One region of the Weizmannia sp. FSL K6-0777 genome, then DNA from elsewhere that is predicted to be linked to it. Evidence: a T-box and tRNA genes for the amino acid it is inferred to sense, from the RefSeq annotation. Region 1 holds a T-box; the other holds one or more tRNA genes.

What was found. The T-box of region 1 lies ahead of tyrS (tyrosine--tRNA ligase). A T-box ahead of a tRNA ligase gene usually reads a tRNA of that ligase, here a tRNA-Tyr.
Region 2: it encodes a tRNA-Tyr, which carries the amino acid that the T-box ahead of tyrS (tyrosine--tRNA ligase) is inferred to sense. The anticodon was not compared.

Annotation. Positions count from the first base shown of each region.
Region 1 is NZ_CP151971.1:2,273,696-2,278,090, forward strand. Features, by position in the region: gene NST70_RS10870 (sigma-54-dependent Fis family transcriptional regulator) at 1-308, shown strand, start outside; gene tyrS (tyrosine--tRNA ligase) at 409-1,668, opposite strand; T-box leader at 1,809-2,007, opposite strand; gene fdhD (formate dehydrogenase accessory sulfurtransferase FdhD) at 2,221-3,030, opposite strand; gene NST70_RS10885 (RNA-guided endonuclease TnpB family protein) at 3,204-4,322, opposite strand.
Region 2 is NZ_CP151971.1:2,623,795-2,628,189, forward strand. Features, by position in the region: gene NST70_RS12605 (hypothetical protein) at 202-405, shown strand; gene NST70_RS12610 (YetF domain-containing protein) at 454-666, shown strand; tRNA gene NST70_RS12615 (tRNA-Leu) at 908-989, opposite strand; tRNA gene NST70_RS12620 (tRNA-Cys) at 999-1,072, opposite strand; tRNA gene NST70_RS12625 (tRNA-Gly) at 1,078-1,152, opposite strand; tRNA gene NST70_RS12630 (tRNA-Gln) at 1,156-1,227, opposite strand; tRNA gene NST70_RS12635 (tRNA-His) at 1,235-1,310, opposite strand; tRNA gene NST70_RS12640 (tRNA-Trp) at 1,319-1,392, opposite strand; tRNA gene NST70_RS12645 (tRNA-Tyr) at 1,401-1,482, opposite strand; tRNA gene NST70_RS12650 (tRNA-Thr) at 1,491-1,566, opposite strand; tRNA gene NST70_RS12655 (tRNA-Phe) at 1,571-1,646, opposite strand; tRNA gene NST70_RS12660 (tRNA-Asp) at 1,665-1,740, opposite strand; tRNA gene NST70_RS12665 (tRNA-Met) at 1,753-1,826, opposite strand; tRNA gene NST70_RS12670 (tRNA-Val) at 1,836-1,911, opposite strand; tRNA gene NST70_RS12675 (tRNA-Glu) at 1,923-1,994, opposite strand; tRNA gene NST70_RS12680 (tRNA-Ser) at 2,008-2,097, opposite strand; tRNA gene NST70_RS12685 (tRNA-Asn) at 2,102-2,176, opposite strand; rRNA gene rrf (5S ribosomal RNA) at 2,183-2,298, opposite strand; rRNA gene NST70_RS12695 (23S ribosomal RNA) at 2,475-4,395, opposite strand, start outside.

The DNA.
Region 1 (4,395 bases):
CGTATCATTGGCCAGGGAATGTCCGGGAGCTCCGGAATTTAATGGAACGGATGGTGATCCTATCAGAAAAGCCGTTTATTGACCGCGCCTCCCTTCTCCGCTTTTTCCAGGGAAATGAAACCCAACCGTCCGGAAGTGCCATCCCGGAAAGCGGCACTTTGCCTGTGGAAAAAGAAAATATGGAAAAACAGCTCATTGAAAAAGCATTGCGCAAAGCAGGCGGGAACAAATCCGCCGCAGCAAAAGAACTTGGCATTTCAAGGGTCACCCTGTATCAGAAGCTGAAAAAATTTGGAATTGGGAGCTGACTTCCCCCGCCGGGAAAAACGAAGAAGGGCAAGCCGCGATCGGAGCAATAAAAAAGGGATGCACATTTCAGGCATCTTCATTGTGCATCCCTTAATATCCTCAATGTTTAATTAAAAAGTATTTTTTCTTCCCTCTTCTAATAACGGTAAATTCGCCGCCGATTTTGTCCTTTTCCTGCAACACAAACCCGAGATCCGTTACGCGGTCACCGTTTACGTAAATGGCGCCGTTTTGGATATCTTCGCGTGCCTGGCGTTTTGACGGGGAGATTTTGGCGGCAACGAGCAACTCCACAAGCTGCTTTTGTTCTTCGCTTTCAAGCTGGAATGACGGAACATCTTTAAATCCCTGCTTCATTTCTTCAGCCGACAGTTTCTTCACATTGCCGCTGAACAATGCTTCCGTAATATTCAAAGCCTGCTGCAATGCTTCCTCCCCATGGATCAGTTTTGTCATTTCCGCGGCCAGCGCTTTTTGGGCTTTGCGGAGATGCGGTTCGGTTTCAACCGATTTTTCCAGCTCTTCGATTTCTTCTTTTGGCAAGAAGGTGAAGTACTTCAAGTATTTTACGACATCGAGGTCAGCCGTGTTGACCCAGAACTGGTAAAACTCATATGGCGATGTTTTCTCGGCATCGAGCCAGACTGCGCCGCTTTCTGTTTTCCCGAATTTTGTGCCGTCCGCTTTTGTGACAAGCGGAATGGTAAGCCCGAAAGCTTTTTCTCCTTCCGGTTCGAGCTTGCGGATCAGCTCAAGGCCGCTTGTAATATTGCCCCACTGGTCGCTTCCGCCGATTTGCAGGCGGCAGTTGTATTGTTTATACAAGTTAAAGTAATCGACGGCCTGGAGGATTGTATATGTAAATTCCGTAAACGAAATACCGGTTTCAAGCCGTGATGCGATCGTGTCTTTTGCAAGCATGTAGTTGATGCCGATATGCTTTCCGTAATCACGTAGGAAAGTAACAAGGTCCATCGAGCCGTGCCAGTCATAGTTATTGACCATGATGGCGGCTGACTCGCCGTCAAAATCGAAAAATCGTTCCAGCTGTTTTCTCAATGCTTCGCCGTTTTGCTTGACCTTTTCAACCGTTAACAGCTTTCTTTCTTCCTTCTTGCCGCTCGGGTCGCCAATCATGCCGGTTGCCCCGCCGAGCACGACAATCGGCCGGTGTCCCGCCTGCTGGAAGCGACGCAGCGTGAGGTACGGGAGAAGATGCCCGATATGCATGCTGTCGCCTGTCGGGTCAATCCCGCAATACAGGGTCACTTTCCGGTTTTGAAGCAACTCCGCGAGCCCTTCTTCGTCTGTCTGCTGGTAAACAATTCCCCGCCATTTTAAATCTTCGAGTAAATCCATTTCAAACCACTCCTTTTGTGCCATTTCAAATGCCGGCAGCATTCAGGTTCCAGCGCCCGGCTTATATCCGGCGATAATGGGCAGGAACCTGTTGCTGCCTTCTTTTTCCTGTAAAACAGAAAAACGCCCCTCCGCCAAAACGAAGGGACGATTGTATCGCGTTACCACCCAACTTGAGAATTGCTTCTCCACTCATTTGGATAACGGCTGGGGGCCGTCTGCCGTATCCGGCAAAAGCTCCGGGGTGTAATTCGCCGCCTGCCTGTACCGGTTCGCACCAACCACCGGCTCTCTTGTATGCAGCAACAGGAAGCTACTTGATCCTTTCGACGCTTCATTCATCAAATTGTAAGTTATTTTTACCATATACATTTTGAAATGTCAACCTTGCCAAGCAGGCTGCACCAGCGCTTTCTTCAAATTCGGTAATGCCCATTTTAACCTTTCCTCATCCGGCAAAGGCCCTGTTCCGTCCCGAAGCACGCCTTCCAGCGTGTCTTCCCGTTTTCTTCCAACCCAAACCGTGCCTTTCCGATCGTATACACCCGGCAATCACCGGGCATGGGCGGCAACACCGGCAATCCGTTCCGGGCAGGTGTAAATATTCATCGACCCACCGCGGATAAAGCCGATCGTGGTAATGCCGAGTTCTTCAGCGGATTCCAGGGCGAGTGTGGTGGGTGCCGATTTCGATAAAATCACCTCGCAGCCGATTTTGGCTGTCTTCAATAAAATTTCCGAGGAAATGCGCCCGCTGAATGCAAGGATTTTCCCTTTTGTGGAAACCTGATTTTTCAAACAATATCCGTAAATTTTATCAAGCGCGTTATGGCGGCCGATATCCATCCGGCTGACAAGGATCCCGCCGGCATCGCACAGCGCAGCATTATGGACGCCCCCTGTTTTTTTAAACACTTCGGCATTCTCCTGCAATGCTTCCATCAGCCGGAAACAATCATCAACTGTAATTCGGACGTGCACACCGTCCATTTTTTTCGCCGCCAGAGCATCATTGACAAAAACAAACGCCTGCCTGCTCATTCCACAGCAGGAGGTGATATAACGTTTATTTTGCAGCTGTTCGTAATAAGGATTAAGATGATCGGTCCGGACATGGACGAATCCTCCTTTTTCATCCGTCCAGATGTCGCGGATATCTTCATAGCGCCGGACAACCCTTTCCGACACAAGATAACCGACCGCCATGTCCTCGATATATTCAGGTGTGCACACCATCGTCACCCATTCCTGCCCATTCACTTTTAATGTCACCGGGAATTCCGTTGCGACTGTATCCAGCGCCCGTTCGAGCCGCCCGTTCTTGAAACGGAGAATTTCCCTCTGCGTGTCCACATTTTTCATGGGTTCAACAGCCCCCTGTCTATAATGTTTTATTTTAAAGGAATCAGAGTGAACTACCCTCCACTTATCAACCTTACGGTTTGATTGAAGTGGGGGCTTCTCGACTTATCGTTGCTTTTACTAGCCAACGAAAACTGACCGAGCTAACCCTCTTGTTCCAAGAGTTTTGTTACTTATGATAACGCTAATAAGCGTAATCCCTCATTTTTGATATTGATTGCTGAATTGTGATCGCGATCTAATACAAAGCCGCAAGAACATTTATATACACGTTCAGATAATGGCATTTCTTTTTCCTTGCCGCAACATGAACACTTCTTAGTGGAGGGAAACCACTTATCAATTTTCACAAGTTGTTTCCCCTGTTCTTTTAGCTTATACGCTAAGAAAGTAGTGAACATCCCCCAGCCGTTGTCGTGAACGCTTTTCCCAAAGTGAAGGGCTTGAGACATCCCTTTCATGTTCAAGTCCTCAATCACGACAGCATCAAAGTTAGAAGCTAATTCTTTTGACTTATGATGAAGAAAATTCATGCGTTGGTTCGCCACTTTCTCATGTAACTTAGCCACTACTAGTCGTTGCTTGTTCCAACGTGCAGAACCTTTCTTTCTTCGAGAAAGAATTCGTTGTGCTTTTGCTAATTTATCTAAGGCTTGCCGATAGTAACGTGGGTAATTGGCTTTCTTACCCTGTTCACTCTCGACATATAGACCATCCATAGCAAAATCCAAACCAACAACTTTCTGTATTTTAACTGGACGAATATCTTTCTCATATTCTGTCAAAATTGAAATGTAGTATTTGCCTGTCTTTGTTTTAGAAATAGTGCAAGATTTGATTTTATAATCAGCAGGTATCTCTCTATGCTGTTTCATTTTTATTGGCTTTTTGATTTTTGGCAGTTTGATATGACCATTTTCTAGCTTAATATTTCCGTTGACCATATTAGTTGTATAGGATTGTTTTGCTTTACGATTTTTGAACTTTGGAAAATCCGCATTTCCTTCAAAGAAATTCTTATAAGCAGTCTGTAAGTTCATTTGTGCATTTGCCAAAGCTAAAGAATCCACTTCTTTTAGGAATGGAAATTCACTTTTATATTTTGCAGGGGTCGGAAACTTTTGCTTTTTAAGCAATTCTTTATCATCCTTGAACTTTTCATACGTTTCTTTGCGTTCAGCTAACATCTTATTGTAGACAAAGCGAACACAACCAAATGTCTTAGCTAATAATGCGGATTGTTCTTTGTTTGGTAACAAACGAAACTTGAAAGCTTTGTTTTGCTTGGCCATATCAATTCACCTCACTTTGTGCGGAAAAATTTCGTATATATTGATTATATCGTAAAAAATCCGTACAATCAAT
Region 2 (4,395 bases), 350 kb from region 1:
CCATGGGCGTTGGGTGTTTCGGGTACAAGCTTCCCAATAGAAGCAGCAGAAAGAGCATTGGTATCCAAACTTCATGAAGTTGGCGAAATGGAAAATAGACTGCTTGTTGAAGCAGTATGCATAACTGGATCAAGCGTTGGAAAGCCCCGTAAAAGTGAACAATCGAGAGAAAACCGGACCTTTTGAAGGAGGGGGTTAGCGATGCAAATTGGCATGGACTTATTAAAATTGATTATGGGCTTTCTTGCGCTCATTTTTTGTCTAAAATGTACCGGCGCCAAAAGCATTTCAAACCTTACGCCAATCGACTTCATCTGGAGCATAATGCTGTCTGAAATCGTCGGCAACGGCCTTTATGACCCAAGTGTAAAATGGTACTACATTCTTGTGATGCTTTCTGTTTAGGTCATCATTAAAATCATTTTTGACATCCTCATTTATCGCTATGATAAACTGGAAAAATTCCTTATCGGGGATAAAACGGTGATTATCGATAAAGGAAAAATTAACAAAGTCGTACTGAAAAAAAATAAAATTGATATGAATCAACTGTCGGAGTTATTGAGAAAGCAGGGCGTATTTTTGCTTGATGAAATTGACCAGGCCTATCTTGAAAAAGATGGGACGGTTACGGTGAAAAAAAGAAAAAACAACCCTAGTAAATAGTAGGCTGCCCAGTTCTGTTCTCATTATAAAAGGAAAATCTAAGATAGTATTTCCAAACCTTTCTTATTAGATCAATTCCCTTTTTGTACAAGTTAAAAAACTATAGATACTCACAAGTGTACGCTTTCAAGCAGCCACTTAAATTGGCCTCGGCTTCAATAATATAATTGCAATAAAAAAACGCTTCTCTTTATCTTGAGAAGCGTTCCATTTGGCATCAGCTTTCAATGTGATGCTATTATACCGGTGGTCGGGGTCGAACCGACACTCCCGAAGGAACACGATTTTGAGTCGTGCGCGTCTGCCAATTCCGCCACACCGGCATGATATGATGGAGGCGGCAACCGGAATCGAACCGGTGATAAAGGTTTTGCAGACCTCTGCCTTACCTCTTGGCTATGCCGCCATCAATGGAGCGGAAGACGGGATTCGAACCCGCGACCCCCACCTTGGCAAGGTGATGTTCTACCACTGAACTACTTCCGCATACTGGGCCAGCTGGATTCGAACCAGCGCATGACGGAGTCAAAGTCCGTTGCCTTACCGCTTGGCTATGGCCCAATAAATATGGGGCGGATGGTGGGAATCGAACCCACGAATGCCGGAGCCACAATCCGGTGCGTTAACCACTTCGCCACAACCGCCATCATAATGGCAGGGGCAGTAGGAATCGAACCCACACTGGAGGTTTTGGAGACCTCTGTTCTACCTTTAAACTATGCCCCTTTAAAAAATGGAGGGGGACGGATTCGAACCGCCGAACCCTGAGGGAGCGGATTTACAGTCCGCCGCGTTTAGCCACTTCGCTACCCCTCCATATTGCGTGGTGCCGGCCAGAGGACTTGAACCCCCAACCTACTGATTACAAGTCAGTTGCTCTACCAATTGAGCTAGACCGGCCAAATGGTGGCTCGGGACGGAATCGAACCGCCGACACAAGGATTTTCAGTCCTTTGCTCTACCGACTGAGCTACCGAGCCACAATTATGTAAAATGGATGGCGGTCCCGACGGGAATCGAACCCGCGATCTCCTGCGTGACAGGCAGGCGTGATAACCGCTACACTACGGGACCTTTATATGTAAATTGCGGGGGCAGGATTTGAACCTGCGACCTTCGGGTTATGAGCCCGACGAGCTACCAGACTGCTCCACCCCGCGATGATAAAATGGTGGAGGATGACGGGATCGAACCGCCGACCCTCTGCTTGTAAGGCAGACGCTCTCCCAGCTGAGCTAATCCTCCAGTTATAATGATGACCCGTACGGGATTCGAACCCGTGTTACCGCCGTGAAAGGGCGGTGTCTTAACCGCTTGACCAACGGGCCATATGGATCATGACGGAGAGCAAGGGATTCGAACCCTTGAGACAGCTTTTAGCCGCCTACACGATTTCCAATCGTGCTCCTTCGGCCTCTCGGACAGCTCTCCATGATGGCTCCGCAGGTAGGATTCGAACCTACGACCGATCGGTTAACAGCCGATTGCTCTACCACTGAGCTACTGCGGAATACAAGCCCGGCAGCGTCCTACTCTCGCAGGGGGAAACCCCCAACTACCATCGGCGCTGGAAAGCTTAACTTCCGTGTTCGGGATGGGAACGGGTGTGACCTTTCCGCCATCGCCACCGGACCTTAATGACAAAAATCATTATAACAAAGTTTTCATTTCTTATCAACAGGAATTATGTGATTCCCTGAAAACCGGATGGGAGAAAAAACTGTAAACGGAGAATGCGTTTTTACTTCTAACTTTGAGAATTGTCTAGCTCCAGCGCACCTTTTTCAAGGCGGCCTTCACTTTTCTATTTGGTTAAGTCCTCGATCGATTAGTATCCGTCAGCTCCACGCGTCGCCGCGCTTCCACCCCGGACCTATCAACCTGATCATCTTTCAGGGATCTTACCAGTATAAACTGTGGGAAATCTCATCTTGAGGGGGGCTTCATGCTTAGATGCTTTCAGCACTTATCCCTTCCGCACATAGCTACCCAGCGATGCCTTTGGCAAGACAACTGGTACACCAGCGGTGCGTCCATCCCGGTCCTCTCGTACTAAGGACAGCTCCTCTCAAATTTCCTGCGCCCGCGACGGATAGGGACCGAACTGTCTCACGACGTTCTGAACCCAGCTCGCGTACCGCTTTAATGGGCGAACAGCCCAACCCTTGGGACCGACTACAGCCCCAGGATGCGATGAGCCGACATCGAGGTGCCAAACCTCCCCGTCGATGTGGACTCTTGGGGGAGATCAGCCTGTTATCCCCAGGGTAGCTTTTATCCGTTGAGCGATGGCCCTTCCATGCGGAACCACCGGATCACTAAGCCCGACTTTCGTCCCTGCTCGACTTGTAAGTCTCGCAGTCAAGCTCCCTTATGCCTTTACACTCTGCGAATGATTTCCAACCATTCTGAGGGAACCTTTGGGCGCCTCCGTTACCTTTTAGGAGGCGACCGCCCCAGTCAAACTGCCTGCCTGACACTGTCTCCCACCCCGGTAAGGGGTGCGGGTTAGAATTTCAATACAGCCAGGGTAGTATCCCACCGATGCCTCCGCCGAAGCTGGCGCTCCGGTTTCCAAGGCTCCTACCTATCCTGTACAAGCTGTACCAAAATTCAATATCAGGCTGCAGTAAAGCTCCATGGGGTCTTTCCGTCCTGTCGCGGGTAACCTGCATCTTCACAGGTACTATAATTTCACCGAGTCTCTCGTTGAGACAGTGCCCAGATCGTTACACCTTTCGTGCGGGTCAGAACTTACCTGACAAGGAATTTCGCTACCTTAGGACCGTTATAGTTACGGCCGCCGTTTACTGGGGCTTCAGTTCAGAGCTTCGCCTTACGGCTAACCCCTCTCCTTAACCTTCCAGCACCGGGCAGGTGTCAGCCCCTATACTTCGCCTTGCGGCTTCGCAGAGACCTGTGTTTTTGCTAAACAGTCGCCTGGGCCTATTCACTGCGGCTTCCCGGGGCATACACCCCAAAAAGCACCCCTTCTCCCGAAGTTACGGGGTCATTTTGCCGAGTTCCTTAACGAGAGTTCTCTCGCTCACCTTAGGATTCTCTCCTCGCCTACCTGTGTCGGTTTGCGGTACGGGCGCCTTTCACCTCACTAGAGGCTTTTCTTGGCAGTGTGGAATCAGGAACTTCGGTACTAAAATTTCCCTCGCCATCACAGCTCCGCCTTGGCGCGAAGGATTTGCCTCCGCACCGGCCTAACTGCTTGGACGCGATCAACCAGTGTCGCGCTTGCCCTATCCTCCTGCGTCCCCCCATCGTTCAAACGGTGAAGAGGCGGTACAGGAATATCAACCTGTTGTCCATCGCCTACGCCTTTCGGCCTCGGCTTAGGCCCCGACTAACCCTGAGCGGACGAGCCTTCCTCAGGAAACCTTAGGCATTCGGTGGAAGGGATTCTCACCCTTCTTTCGCTACTCATACCGGCATTCTCACTTCTAAGCGCTCCACCGGTCCTTCCGGTCCGGCTTCAACGCCCTTAGAACGCTCTCCTACCACGGACACCAAATGGTGTCCATCCGCAGCTTCGGTGATACGTTTAGCCCCGGTACATTTTCGGCGCAGCGTCACTCGACCAGTGAGCTATTACGCACTCTTTGAATGATGGCTGCTTCTAAGCCAACATCCTGGTTGTCTAAGCAACGCCACATCCTTTTCCACTTAACGTATACTTTGGGACCTTAGCTGGCGGTCTGGGCTGTTTCCCTTTCGACC